Regions from separate parts of the Methylobacterium sp. yr668 genome, predicted to be linked through region 4. Evidence: predicted binding sites of a transcription regulator. Region 4 holds the regulator's gene; each other region holds the start of a gene.
What was found. Region 4 encodes PhoB, which activates phosphate uptake and scavenging genes when phosphate is short. Its sites were predicted from a motif close to TGTCATNNANCTGTCAT; they were not measured.
Positions count from the first base shown of each region.

Region 1 (3,097 bases), on a different contig from region 4:
GCGTGACCTTGATGCCGCAATCGAGCATGGCCATCTCGGCGCCCGCGATGGCGCCCAGCAGCGACAGTTCGTTCAGGTCGCCCAGGTGGCCGATGCGGAACACCTTGCCGGCGACTTTCGACAGGCCGGCGCCCAGCGAGAGGTTGTAGCGCTCGTAGGCGTGGGTGATCACCTTGGCGGCGTCGGCGCCCTCCGGCACCACGATCGCCGTGACCGTGTCGGAGTTCCACTTGGGCTCCTTGGCGCAGGGCTTGAGGCCCCAGGCCGCGACCGCTTGGCGGGTCGCCTCGGCGAGGACGTGGTGGCGGTGGTAGACGTTCTCCAGCCCCTCTTCCTTCACGACCGCCAGGGCCTCGCGCAGGCCGTAGAGCAGCGGCAGGACGGGGGTGTAGGGGAAGTAGCCGGTGGCGTTGGCGGCCAGCTGATCCTTCCAGGCGAAGTAGGCGTGGCCGAGCCGGTCGTTGCGGCCGGTGCCACTCTCGGCGATCTTGAGCGCCTTCGGGCTGATGCAGATCAGGCCGAGGCCGGCCGGCAGCATGAAGCCCTTCTGCGAGCCCGCGATGGCGCAGTCGACCTTCCACGCGTCCATCTCGAACGGCAGAGAGCCGATCGACGAGATGCCGTCCACGAACAGCAGAGCCGGGTGCCCAGCGGCGTCGATCGCCTTCCGCACCGCGCCGATGTCGCTGGTGACGCCGGTGGCGGTCTCGTTGTGGACGACCATGACGGCCTTGATCTTATGGTCCTTGTCGGCGCGCAGGGCCTCCTCGATCTTCTGCGGATCGGCGCCGGTGCCCCACTCCTCCTCCTGGACGACCACGTCGAGGCCGAGGCGCTGGGCCATGTCGACCCAGAGGTGGCTGAACTGGCCGTAGCGCGAGGTCAGCACCGTGTCGCCGCGGCAGAGGGTGTTGGACAGGGCCGATTCCCAGATGCCGGTGCCCGAGGACGGGAACAGGATGACCGTCCCGGCGGTCGAGCCGAACACCATCTTGGAGTCCTGCAGGAGCGGCTTCACCAGCTCGGGGAAGCTCGGCGAGCGGTGATCCTCCGACGGCACGTGCATGGCGCGCAGGACGCGCTCCGGGATGTTGGTGGGGCCCGGGATGAAGAGGTGGTTGCGACCGGGGCGCCGGGTTGCGGCCATGATGTTTCCTCCGAAAAGTCCATTGCGCGCGGGCGTGAACCCGCGCCGGGTTGTCCAAGCGTCCTCAGGGAGTCGGTCCGGCGCCGTCGAGAGCGGCTCGCGCCGCACCCCCACGAACGCCATCCTCTGCCGTGATCGGGGGGTCTCCGCGGAGCGGCAGGCGGCCTCACGCCGCTCGCGTCGCGGCGCGCCCCCGCGCGCCGGTCGCCTCCGAATTGCCGTCCCGTCCAACGGCTCCAGGGCCGTCCTCGCCGCCTTCCTGTCAAGGTCCGGCCGTGCTCGTGCCGAGCGGCCGGTTCTTGGTATTATGAGGCGGTGAAGCTCGAAAGGAAAACCGGAAAAACTTCCGGAACTTGCCAAAAAAATTTTTTGTGCGACGCAACGAAGCTACGCTCCGGTTGAGAGGCTTCGCGGCACCGCACACCGAAGTCTTTCCGCCCCGTCGGAACCCGCGTCATCAAACTGAGATCGGATCGCGCTCTGGATCCCGGCACCGTTCAGCCGCCGGGAGAGGATGCCGTGGCCGAGGTTGAGGAGATGCCGGTCCGCGTGCGGACGCTGTTCCTGTCCGACCTGCATCTCGGCACGCGCGGCTGCCAGGCCGGCCTGCTGCTGTCGTTCCTGAAGGACTACGACGCCGACACGATCTACCTCGTCGGCGACATCGTGGACGGCTGGCAGCTGCGCTCGGGCTGGTACTGGCCGCAGGAGCACAACGACGTGGTGCAGAAGCTCCTGCGCAAGGTCCGCAAGGGCGCGCGGATCGTCTACCTGCCCGGCAACCACGACGAGTTCCTGCGCGACTACGTGGGCACGAGCTTCGGCGGCATCGAGCTCGCCGAGACCGCGATCCACGAGGCGGCCGACGGCAAGCGCTACCTCGTCATCCACGGCGACCAGTTCGACATGGTGGTGCGCCACTCGCCGTGGCTCGCCCATCTGGGCGACGGCGCCTACACGCTGGCGCTCTCCCTCAACACGCTGATCAACAAGGTGCGGCGGCGTCTGGGCCTGTCCTACTGGTCGCTGTCGGCCTGGGCGAAGCTGCGCGTGAAGAACGCGGTGAGCTTCATCGGCCGCTTCGAGACGATCCTGGCCGAGGAGGCCCGCCGCCAGGGCGCCGACGGGGTGATCTGCGGCCACATCCACCACGCCGCGGACCGGCCGATCGGCGACCTGCGCTACCTCAACACCGGCGACTGGGTGGAATCCTGCACCGGGCTCGTGGAGCACTACGACGGCCGCATCGAGGTGCTGCACTACCCGAGCCTCCTGCGGGCGCGGGAGGCCGAGGTCGTGCCGCAGCCCCTGCCGGGCCGGCGCGCGGTGGCGTGAGGGCGCCGCCGTGAAGCTCCTGATCGCCAGCGACGCGTGGCACCCCCAGGTGAACGGCGTCGTGCGCTCCCTCGAGCAGATGGTCCGGCGCGCGCCGGAGCACGGCTTCGCCACGACGCTGCTGTCCGTGGCGGATTTCCGCTCGCTGCCGCTGCCGGGCTACCCGGAGATCCGCCTCGCCTATGCCGGGCGCGAGCGGGTGGCGGCGCGCTGGCGGGCCGAGCGGCCGAGCCACGTGCACATCGCCACGGAGGGGCCGGTCGGCCTCGCGGCGCGCCGGCACTGCCTCGCGCACGACCTGCCCTTCACGACGAGCTACCACACGCGCTTCCCGGAATACCTCGCCGCCCGCGCCCCGGTGCCGGAGGCGTGGTCCTACGCGTACCTGCGCCGGTTCCACGGCGCCGCCCGCGGGACGATGGTCAGCACCGCCTCGCTCCAGGGCGAGCTCGCGGCGCGGGGCTTCGGCCGGCTGATGCGCTGGACCCGGGGCGTGGACACGGAGCGGTTCCGGCCGGCCGAGCCCGGGACGCCCGTGCCGGCGGAACTCGCCGGCCTGCCGGGGCCGCTGTTCCTCTACGTCGGGCGGCTGGCGGTGGAGAAGAACGTCGCGGC
Region 1 covers NZ_FOZY01000005.1:104,923-108,019, reverse strand. The annotation lists gene BM419_RS08410 (aminotransferase class V-fold PLP-dependent enzyme) at 1-1,147, opposite strand, end outside; gene BM419_RS08405 (UDP-2,3-diacylglucosamine diphosphatase) at 1,667-2,482, shown strand; gene BM419_RS08400 (glycosyltransferase family 4 protein) at 2,493-3,097, shown strand, end outside.
Region 1: a site for PhoB is predicted at 1,600-1,616, ahead of BM419_RS08405 (UDP-2,3-diacylglucosamine diphosphatase). Genes of this name have one in related genera too.

Region 2 (3,097 bases), on a different contig from region 4:
GCGTGGCGACGATGCCGGGCGAGGTCTCGTCGAGCCCGGTCAGCCCCATGGCGAAGCGGCGGGCGTAGAGCGGGTGGAACTTCATGAAGCCCGCCCAGGCCTCGTCGAACAGGATGTAGTCGCAGAGGTGGCCGATCTTCTCCAGGATCTCCTGGGCGTCGTAGATCGTGCCGTCGTAGGTGCACTGCTCGATCACCGCGACGCGGAACGGCCGCTCCCGGCGCCACGCCTCCGGGTCGGTCACCAGCGGGTTGCGGCGGATCTTCTCGCGGATCCGGGTCTCGTCCAGGGCCTCGTGGAAGATCGGCCCGATCAGGCCGTAGGCGTTGCGGTCCGTCTCCAGGAAGATCGGGATGCCGCCGCCCAGGAACAGGGCGCCGTGGTGGGCCGCCTTGTGGTTGTTGCGGTCGAACAGGACGAGGTCGTCCTCCGCCACCAGGGAGGACAGGACGATCTTGTTGGAGGCCGAGGTGCCGTTGAGGACGAAGTAGGTCTTCTCCGCCCCGAAGATCTTGGCGGCCTCCTTCTGGGCCTTGAGCGCCGGGCCCTCGTGGGTCAGGAGGTCGCCGAGATCGAGGACCGAGTTGTCGAGGTCGTCGCGGAAGATCGCCTCGCCGAGGTGCTCCACGAAGATCCGGCCGATCGGCGACCGGTTGTAGAAGATGCCGCCGTTGTGGCCCGGGCAGGTCCAGAGCTGGTTGCCCTTCTCGGCGTAGTCGACGAGCGCGCCGAAGAACGGGGTCTTGAGGGTCTCGGCGTACTGCGTGACCCGGCTGACGAGGCCGCGGGCGATGAATTCCGGCGTCTCCTCGGCGAGGAAGATGTAGCCGTCGATGAAGTCGAGGAGCTCGACCGGGATGTCCTCCAGCCGCTTGCGGCGGACCATGATGACGATCGGCATCTCCAGGCCGCGCCGGCGCATCATGTCGATGAGGGCGGCGGCCTTGCCGTCGAGTCCGCGCTTGCCCCAATCGACCACGAGGCAGCCGACCGCGGCGTCGGTCTGGACCGCGATGGCCGCGTCCTCGACGCGCCGGGCGCGCACCACCTCGAAGCCGCGCTGCTCCACGGCCGCCACGATCTGGTTGACGCGCGCGCCCTCGAGATCGTCCGGGTCGAAGGCCGGGGCGCACATCAGGACCGTGAAGCGACGGTGGAAGTCCATGGAGCCCTCTCTGGCCTCGGATGCAGCGGGTGGCTTTCCGGCCCGTCTGCGACGATTGCATGACACGGCGCGCGGCGGGCGGTCGCGGTCCGGACGAAACACCGTGAACCGGGCCGGCCACGACCGCCGCGCCGTCAGGATCGGCCGCGGGTCCCCTCTCCCGTGCGGGAGAGGGACAGGGTGAGGGGTGAGACCTCACCGGACGAGGCTCCCCCTCGAATCGCGTCGATCGGGTGCTTGATCCCGAAGCCTCTCGTCCCTCACCCCAACCCTCTCCCGTGCGGGAGAGGGGGACCCTCACACCCCGCGGCGCCGCTCCCAGACGTCCGGGTTGACCAGCCCGCCCGGCCGCCGGCCGGCGAGGACGTCGACCACGCGGGTCGCGGCGGTCTCGGCGGTGCGGATCAGGGCCGCCCCGGTGGAGCCGCCGACATGGGGCGTCAGGATCGCCCGGGGCTGGCGGGCCAGCGGGTGGTCGACCGGCAGCGGTTCCTGGGCGAAGACGTCGAGCCCGGCGCCCGCGATCGTGCCCGCCGCCAGCGCCTCCACCAGGGCCGCCTCGTCGATCAGGCCGCCGCGGCTGGTGTTGATCAGGAAGGCCTCCCGCTTCATCCGGGCGAGCTGGTCCCGGCCGATCAGGCCGCGTGTGCCCGGGGTCAGCGGCACGTGCAGGGAGACGATGTCGGATTCCGCCAGGAGCGCGTCGACCGAGGCGGCCCGCAGGGCGCCGACGTTGGCGAAGTCCGCGTCCGGGCGGCTCGGGCCGTAGGCCAGCACCCGCAGGCCCAGGGCGGCGCCGAGCCGGGCGGTCGCCTGCCCGATCGCCCCGAAGCCGACGAGGCCCAGCGTCAGGCCGGCGAGCTCGATCAGCCGGGCGGTGAACTTGAAGCTGTCGTCGCCGGCCCGGACCGAGCGGTCGGCCTCCGGCAGAGCCTTGGCCAGGGCGAAGATCAGCGCCAGCGTCTGCTCGGCCACCGAGACGGCGTTGGCGCCGGGCGTGTTCACCACCACGATCCCGGCCCCGGTCGCCTCGGCCGTGGCGACGTGGTCGGTGCCGGTGCCGTGCACCCCGATCACCCGCAGGGCCGGCGCCGCCGCGATGGCGCGGGCCGGGAAGCCGGTGTTGCGGGTGATGACGGCGACGCAGTCGGCGACCTCGCGCGCCAGCGTCTCGGGATCGGTCCCGCTCGCCGGGCGCGGCTCCAGGCCGGCCGCGCGCAACCGATCGAGGCCCGCCGCGTGGATCGGCTGGACGATGAGGCACGGACCGGTGATCACGGGAGAAGACCTCTGCACAAGAGGAGGGGTGACAGGCACGTTTCGCGCCGGGCTCGTCTAGGCGGGGTGGGCAACCCTGGCAACCGGGCGCCCCGATCGCGGCGCCGCGGCCGCCGGTCGGCGCTCCCGCGGGCCCGTCGGGATCCGGTGGTCGCGCGGTCGAACGCCCCGGCGGCCCGACCGGTCGCGCACGATCCACGGGAAATCGCGGCCGGGTCCGGCCTCGGCGGCCTCGTCCGGACCGATGATCCCGGCCGTGCGCCTCGGCCGAGCTGCGGCCCGGCCCTCCGTGAAATCGCCGCCCCGATCGCGCGAAGATGGTCGCGTCATTGATAAACACTACGTCCTGAAATACATCTATGTATATACGTCAATAAATATCGACGATGTTCGATCAGCGATGCGATCGCACTGTAGAATTGTAATTACTCCAAATGTATTTTTGACACATGTAGAGATATTTGCTGCCTTGCTCCGTGATTCGGAGCCATCATCACGACAATGCTGTCCCACGACTTTTCAGTACCTGTTTCCGCGCGGAACCGGCGCCGGCGGCGCGCGGCCCGGCCGGTTCTCCCGATGGCCGTCCTGCTGGGCTTCGTCGGTTCCGGGCCGCACGCCGCCCGCGCCGAGGAGGCCGGGGCTGGCCGGGAC
Region 2 covers NZ_FOZY01000011.1:174,976-178,072, forward strand. The annotation lists gene BM419_RS16160 (Orn/Lys/Arg family decarboxylase) at 1-1,165, opposite strand, end outside; gene BM419_RS16165 (hydroxyacid dehydrogenase) at 1,463-2,443, opposite strand; gene BM419_RS16170 (TonB-dependent receptor) at 3,023-3,097, shown strand, end outside.
Region 2: a site for PhoB is predicted at 1,214-1,230, ahead of BM419_RS16160 (Orn/Lys/Arg family decarboxylase). Genes of this name have one in related genera too.

Region 3 (3,097 bases), on a different contig from region 4:
TGGCGGGTGCGCGGCCGCGAGGGCGCGGGCGGCGGCCACGAGGTCGGCCTCCCCGGTGCCCGGGGCGAGGCGCAGCGGCGCCTTGAGGGTGGCGTGGAACCCGTAGACCCGCGCGCCCGCCGTGACGGGTGCGAGATCGCCGAGCCCCTCCGGGTGCGGGACCGGCAGCCCGGTGACGTTGTCGGTGCCGAGGACGGAGCGGCCGAAGGCTTCGAGGCGCGAATCCGGGGCGGGCAGCCAGTAGAGGGCGTAGCGGCGCGACACGTCAGGGCCTCCGATCGCCGGGCGGTCAGGCCGTCGGCGCGTAGGTGCGCGCGTCGGCGGCCCGCCGGGGGCGCACGTCCATGGCATTGCCCCGCCACACGATGGCGCTCCGCATCCAGGCGCCGACCCAGATCGCCGGGATCAGGGCGTCGCGCGCCAGGAAGGCGGCCAGCGTGCGGGGCGAGCGGTGCCAGCCCGCGCGGAGAGCGAGCCGGTGCTCGGCGGCATAGCACAGGGCGGCGAGGCCGGCAGCGCCCGCGAGGCCCGCGAGGCTTCCGGCCCAGAGGGCGACGAGGAGCGCCGGCAGCAGGACGCCGCTGCCGATCTCGGGGGCGAAGAACAGCGGGAAGGTCACGCGGCGCAGGCGCGCCCAGCGCAGCTGCCGCGACCAGACCTCCCGGAAGCCGCGCGGGCCGAGCGGCTGCTCGAACGGGCTCGCCACGAGGTGGACCCGCTTGCCGGCGGCGCGCACGAGCTTGGTGGCGGCCGCGTCCTCGGCGATCTCGGCCGCGAGCGCCTGGAGGCCGCCCTGCGCCTCCAGGAAGGGCTTGTGCCAGAGCATGCTCTTGCCCTGCGCGAAGCCCAGCCCGAAGGCCTCGGCGGCGTATTGCCAGCGCGCCTGCAGGGTGTTCAGGAAGGCGCACTCCACCTCCGCCATGAAGCTGCCCGGGCGGGCGCCGGCCGGGGTGGAGCAGACGAGGCCGGTATCGGCGCGCCACGCCGCCTGCAGCCGCTGGAGGTAGTCCGGCGGCATGGCGACGTTGGAATCGGCGAGCACCACCCAGTCGTGGGCGGCGGCGCGCCAGCCGCGCAGGCAGTTGTTGAGCTTCGGGTTGGCGCTGACGCGCTCGTCGCCGCGGATCAGGCGGGCGGGCACGTGCGGGTGGGCCTCGATCAGGCGCTCCACCATCGGGACGATCGGGTCGGCCGGGTCGGCCACGCAGAAGATCAGCTCGTAGGACGGGTAGTCGAGACGGAAGCTGCGGAGGAGCATCTCCTCGCTGTAGGCCTCGACCCCGCGCAGGGGGCGGACCAGGGAGACGGGCGCGCCGTCCGGGAACCGCGACGGGCCGTGGTCCCGGCCGAGGCGCCGGGCCGCGACGGCGATGCTGCCGATCTGGACGACGGCCAGGAGCGCGCCGAGGGACAGGGCCGGCACCGTGGCGTCAATCATGCGGATCCCTCGTGCGATCGGGCGAGCGGTCCGGTCCGCTAGCGGCCGGACCGCGTCAGGCGTGTGACAGCGCCGCCCGACGCTCTCGGACACGCTCTCGGACACGCTCGCCGACGCGCGGCGTCGCGGGCCGTCACCCAACCGTCACCGCGCGGTTTTAATCCCGCTCACCACGAAAGATTCCGCGCGAGGGTTCATGTCCGATACCGCCGTGATGCCGTCGGGGGCGGTGAAAGGCCGGCAGGCGGGCGGCCCGCGCCTCGACCACGGGATGCATCTCGGCGGGGTGGTGGCGTTCCTGCTCGTCCTCGTGGCGGGCCTGGGCTACGCGGTGGTGAGCCTCATCGCGGACATGAACGCGGTCGGGGAGGCGCCCCTGGCCTACGGCGCCTTCGCGCTGCTCGGCCTCGCCCTGCTGATCGCCCTCGCCTTCGAGTTCGTGAACGGCTTCCACGACACCGCCAACGCGGTCGCCACGGTGATCTACACGCACTCGATGCCGCCGCTCGTCGCGGTGATCTGGTCGGGCGTCTTCAACTTCCTCGGCGTGATGCTGTCCTCGGGCGCCGTGGCCTACGCGATCGTCACGCTGCTGCCGGTCGAGCTGATCCTCAACGTCGGCTCGCACGCGGGCTACGCGATGATCTTCGCGCTGCTGCTGGCGGCCATCATCTGGAACCTCGGGACCTGGGCGTTCGGGCTGCCGAACTCGTCGTCCCACGCGCTGATCGGCTCGGTGCTCGGCGTCGGCCTCGCCAACCAGCTGATGAACGGCGGCGACGGCACCGCGGGCGTCGACTGGACCCAGGCGCTCAACGTCTTCAAGGCGCTGCTGTTCTCGCCGGTCTGCGGCTTCGTGCTCGCGGCGCTGCTGCTGCTCGCCCTGAAGGTCACGGTCCGCCGCAGGGACCTCTACGAGGCGCCCGCGGGCGAGGCGCCGCCGCCCCCGTGGATCCGCGGCCTGCTGATCCTCACCTGCACGCTGGTCTCGTTCTTCCACGGCGGCAATGACGGGCAGAAGGGCATGGGCCTGATCATGCTGATCCTGATCGGCGCCGCCCCCACCGCCTACGCGCTCAACCGCACCATGGCGGACGACACGACGCCCGCCTTCGTGCAGGCCTCGACGGCGGCGAGCGCGGTGTTCGCCGCCCGCGCCCCCGGCGCCGCGGTGCCGGACGCCGCGGCCGCGCGCCGGACCGTGACGGAGGCGCTCAAGACCAAGGCGCTGAACACGCCGCCCGTCTACGCGGCGCTGGCGGCGCTCTCGAACGACATCGCCGCCAGCGTGAAGAATTACGGCGCGATCCGCACGGTGCCGGCCGCCCAGACCCAGAACCTGCGCAGCGACATGTACCTCGCCGCCGACGCGGTGCGCGTGCTGCCGGGCGCCGGGGCGGACTTCTCGGAGGCCGACAAGGCCGACCTGAAGCGCTACGCGGGCCTGCTCAACGACGGCACGCGCTACATCCCGGGCTGGGTCAAGGTCTGCGTCGCCCTGGCGCTGGGTCTCGGCACCATGGTCGGATGGAAGCGCATCGTCGTCACGGTGGGCGAGAAGATCGGCAAGACCCACCTGACCTACGCGCAGGGCGCCTCGGCCGAGATCGTCGCCGCCGGCACGATCGGGCTGGCCGAGCTCTACGGCCTGCCGGTCTC
Region 3 covers NZ_FOZY01000015.1:127,996-131,092, reverse strand. The annotation lists gene BM419_RS19240 (DUF1045 domain-containing protein) at 1-264, opposite strand, end outside; gene BM419_RS19235 (ceramide glucosyltransferase) at 290-1,438, opposite strand; gene BM419_RS19230 (inorganic phosphate transporter) at 1,635-3,097, shown strand, end outside.
Region 3: a site for PhoB is predicted at 1,570-1,586, ahead of BM419_RS19230 (inorganic phosphate transporter). Genes of this name have one in related genera too.

Region 4 (3,097 bases):
GCTGACCCAGAGCGCCGGCGTGGCGCTCGCCGTCTTCGCGAGCCTCGGCCTCGGCCTCGCCCTGCCCTTCCTGCTCCTGACCCTCTGGCCGCCGGCCCTGCGGGCGCTGCCACGGCCGGGCGCCTGGATGGAGACCCTCAAGCAGGTGCTGGCCTTCCCGGTCTACGCCACCGTGGCATGGCTGATCTGGGTGCTGGCGCAGCAGGTCGACCCGCGCGGGCTGCTGGCGGCGCTGATCGGCCTCGTCCTCGTGGGCTTCGCCGCCTGGGCCTGGGAGCACGGCCGCGCCGCCCCGCCGCGGGCCGGCCGGGTCGCGCAGGCCGCCGCGGCGCTGGCGCTGATCGCCGTCGGGGCCCTCGCCGTCACCCTGCCCCGGGACCGCGCCGCGCCGGCCGCGCAGGCCGCCGCCGACGGGATCGAGCCGTTCACGCAGGCGCGCCTCGACGCCCTGGTCGACGCGCACCGCCCCGTCTTCGTGGACATGACCGCCGCGTGGTGCATCACCTGCGCGGTCAACGAGGCGACCTCGCTCAACACGAAGGCCGTGCGGGCCGCGATGGCCGAGCGCGGCGTGACCTACATGAAGGGCGACTGGACCAACCAGAACCCCGAGATCACCCGCCTCCTGGAGAAGCACGGGCGCAGCGGCGTCCCGCTCTACCTGCTCTATACCGGGACGGGAGAGCCCCAGGTGCTGCCGCAGATCCTCACCGAAGGGACGGTCCTGGCGGCGCTGGAGGCGGTGCCGGCCGCCTCGGGCCGGAGCGCGGCGCTGGCGCGCTGAGTCCCTGGAGGCCGGGACGCGTGAATCTTCGCGGGCCCGTCCCATCGTCTTTGCGAGCGGAGCGAAGCAACCCAGCAGCGCCGCGCGCACCGGCGTCCCGCCGCCCTGGGTCGCTCGCTCCGCTCGCGATGACGGTGCGCCGGAGCGGTGAGGCGCTCCGACAGCCCTTCGAGCCGCCTCAGGCCTCCAGCGAGAAGGTCTCGTCGAAGGCGTAGCCCGAGCCCCGGACCGTGCGGATCGGGTCGGTCTGGCGCGGGCCGTTCAGCGCCTTGCGCAGCCGCCCGACATGGACGTCGACGGTGCGCTCGTCGATGTAGACGTCGTGGCCCCACACCCCGTCCAGGAGCTGCTCGCGGGAGAAGACCCGGCCCGGCGCCAGCATCAGGAATTCCAGGAGCCGGAACTCCGTGGGGCCCAGATGCAGCTCCTCGCCGCCGCGGCGGACGCGGTGGCCGGTGCGGTCGAGTTCCAGGTCGCCCGCCGCCAGCCGGTCCGAGACGTGGGCGGGCTTGGCCCGGCGCAGGAGCGCGCGGATCCGGGCGAGCAGCTCCGGGACCGAGAACGGCTTGACGATGTAGTCGTCGGCGCCCGTGCCGAGCCCGCGGACGCGGTCGCCCTCCTCGCCGCGGGCGGTGAGCATGATCACCGGCAGGCGCTCGGTCTCCCGGCGCGCCCGGATCCGGCGGCACAGCTCGATCCCCGAGAGGCCGGGCAGCATCCAGTCGAGCAGGACGAGGTCCGGGATCCGCTCCGCCAGGAGCAGCTCGGCGTCGTCGCCGCGCGCTGCCGAATCCACCAGGAAGCCCTCGGCCTCCAGGTTGTAGCGGAGCAGCGTGCTCAGGGCCTCCTCGTCCTCGACGATCAGGACTTGCATGCTCACGTTCGAAGACTCGTTCTGCGGGCGGTCCCCGGATGGTGCAGGAGGCGCCGCCCCGCCTCAACCCGCACGGAGAGTGACCCCGGCCGCGCCCACAGGAAGGCGCCGGGGTCGGCGCCTCACGGCGCCTGCACGCCGTCCACGGTCGCGTAGTTCGACGCGTCGTTCTTCGGCCGGTCACCCGCCAGCGTCTCGCCCGTGGCGAGGTAGTGGATCGTCTCGGCGATGTTGGTGGTGTGGTCGCCGATGCGCTCGACGTTCTTCGCGCAGAACAGGAGATGCGTGCAGAACGAGATGTTGCGCGGATCCTCCATCATGTAGGTCAGGAGCTCGCGGAACAGGGAATTGTACAGGGCGTCGATCTCGCCGTCGCGCTCCCAGACGTCGTGGGCCGCCTGGACGTCGCGGCTCCCGTAGGCGTCGAGCACGTCCTTCAGCTGACCCTCGGCGAGGTCGCTCATGTGGCGCACGCCGAGCACGATCTTCTGGGCCGGCGCCTGGTCGGAGATCGCCACTACGCGCTTGGCGACGTTCTTGGCGAGGTCGCCGATCCGCTCCAGATCGCCGGAGACGCGGATCGCCGAGATGGTCTCGCGCAGGTCGATCGCCAGGGGCTGGCGCCGGGCGATCAGCAGCACGGCGCGCTCCTCGATGTCCCGCTGCAGCGCGTCGAGGCGCTTGTCGGCGAGGATCACCGCCTGGGCGAGCGTGTCGTCCCGGCGCACGAGGGCGTCGGTCGCCTCCGCGGTCATCTTCTCGGCGACGCCGCCCATCTCCGAGATCGAGCGACGCAGGTTCTCCAGGTCGGTGTCGTAGGAGGTGACGATATGGCCGGGCATGGCGGATCCTTCGATGGGGTCCCGGGGACGGCCCTCCGGGAGGCTTGCGGGATCCGCCGGCGCGCCGGAGACGCGAGCGGCGGTCCCGGGACCGGAGCGGCCCGGCAGACTAGCCGAAGCGGCCGGTGATGTAGTCCTGCGTGCGGCGTTCCGTCGGGTTCATGAACATCCGGTTGGTCGGACCGAACTCGACGAGCTGCCCCAGATACATGAAGGCGGTAAACTGCGAGATGCGCGCCGCCTGCTGCATGTTGTGGGTGACGATCACGATGGTGAACTCGTCGCGCAGCTGCTCGATCAGCTCCTCGATGCGGCCGGTCGAGATCGGGTCGAGCGCCGAGGTCGGCTCGTCGAACAGGATCACCTCCGGCTTCTGCGCCACCGTCCGGGCGATGCACAGACGCTGCTGCTGGCCGCCCGACAGGCCGGTCCCGGGCTGCCGGAGCTTGTCCTTCACCTCGTCCCAGAGGGCGGCCTTGCGAAGGGATTCCTCGATCCGGCCGTCGAGCTCGGATTTCGGCAGCTTCTCGTAGAGGCGCAGGCCGAAGGCCACGTTGTCGTAGATCGACATCGGGAACGGCGTCGGCTTCTGGAACA
Region 4 covers NZ_FOZY01000012.1:119,019-122,115, forward strand. The annotation lists gene BM419_RS16805 (protein-disulfide reductase DsbD family protein) at 1-784, shown strand, start outside; gene phoB (phosphate regulon transcriptional regulator PhoB) at 963-1,658, opposite strand; gene phoU (phosphate signaling complex protein PhoU) at 1,781-2,500, opposite strand; gene pstB (phosphate ABC transporter ATP-binding protein PstB) at 2,610-3,097, opposite strand, start outside.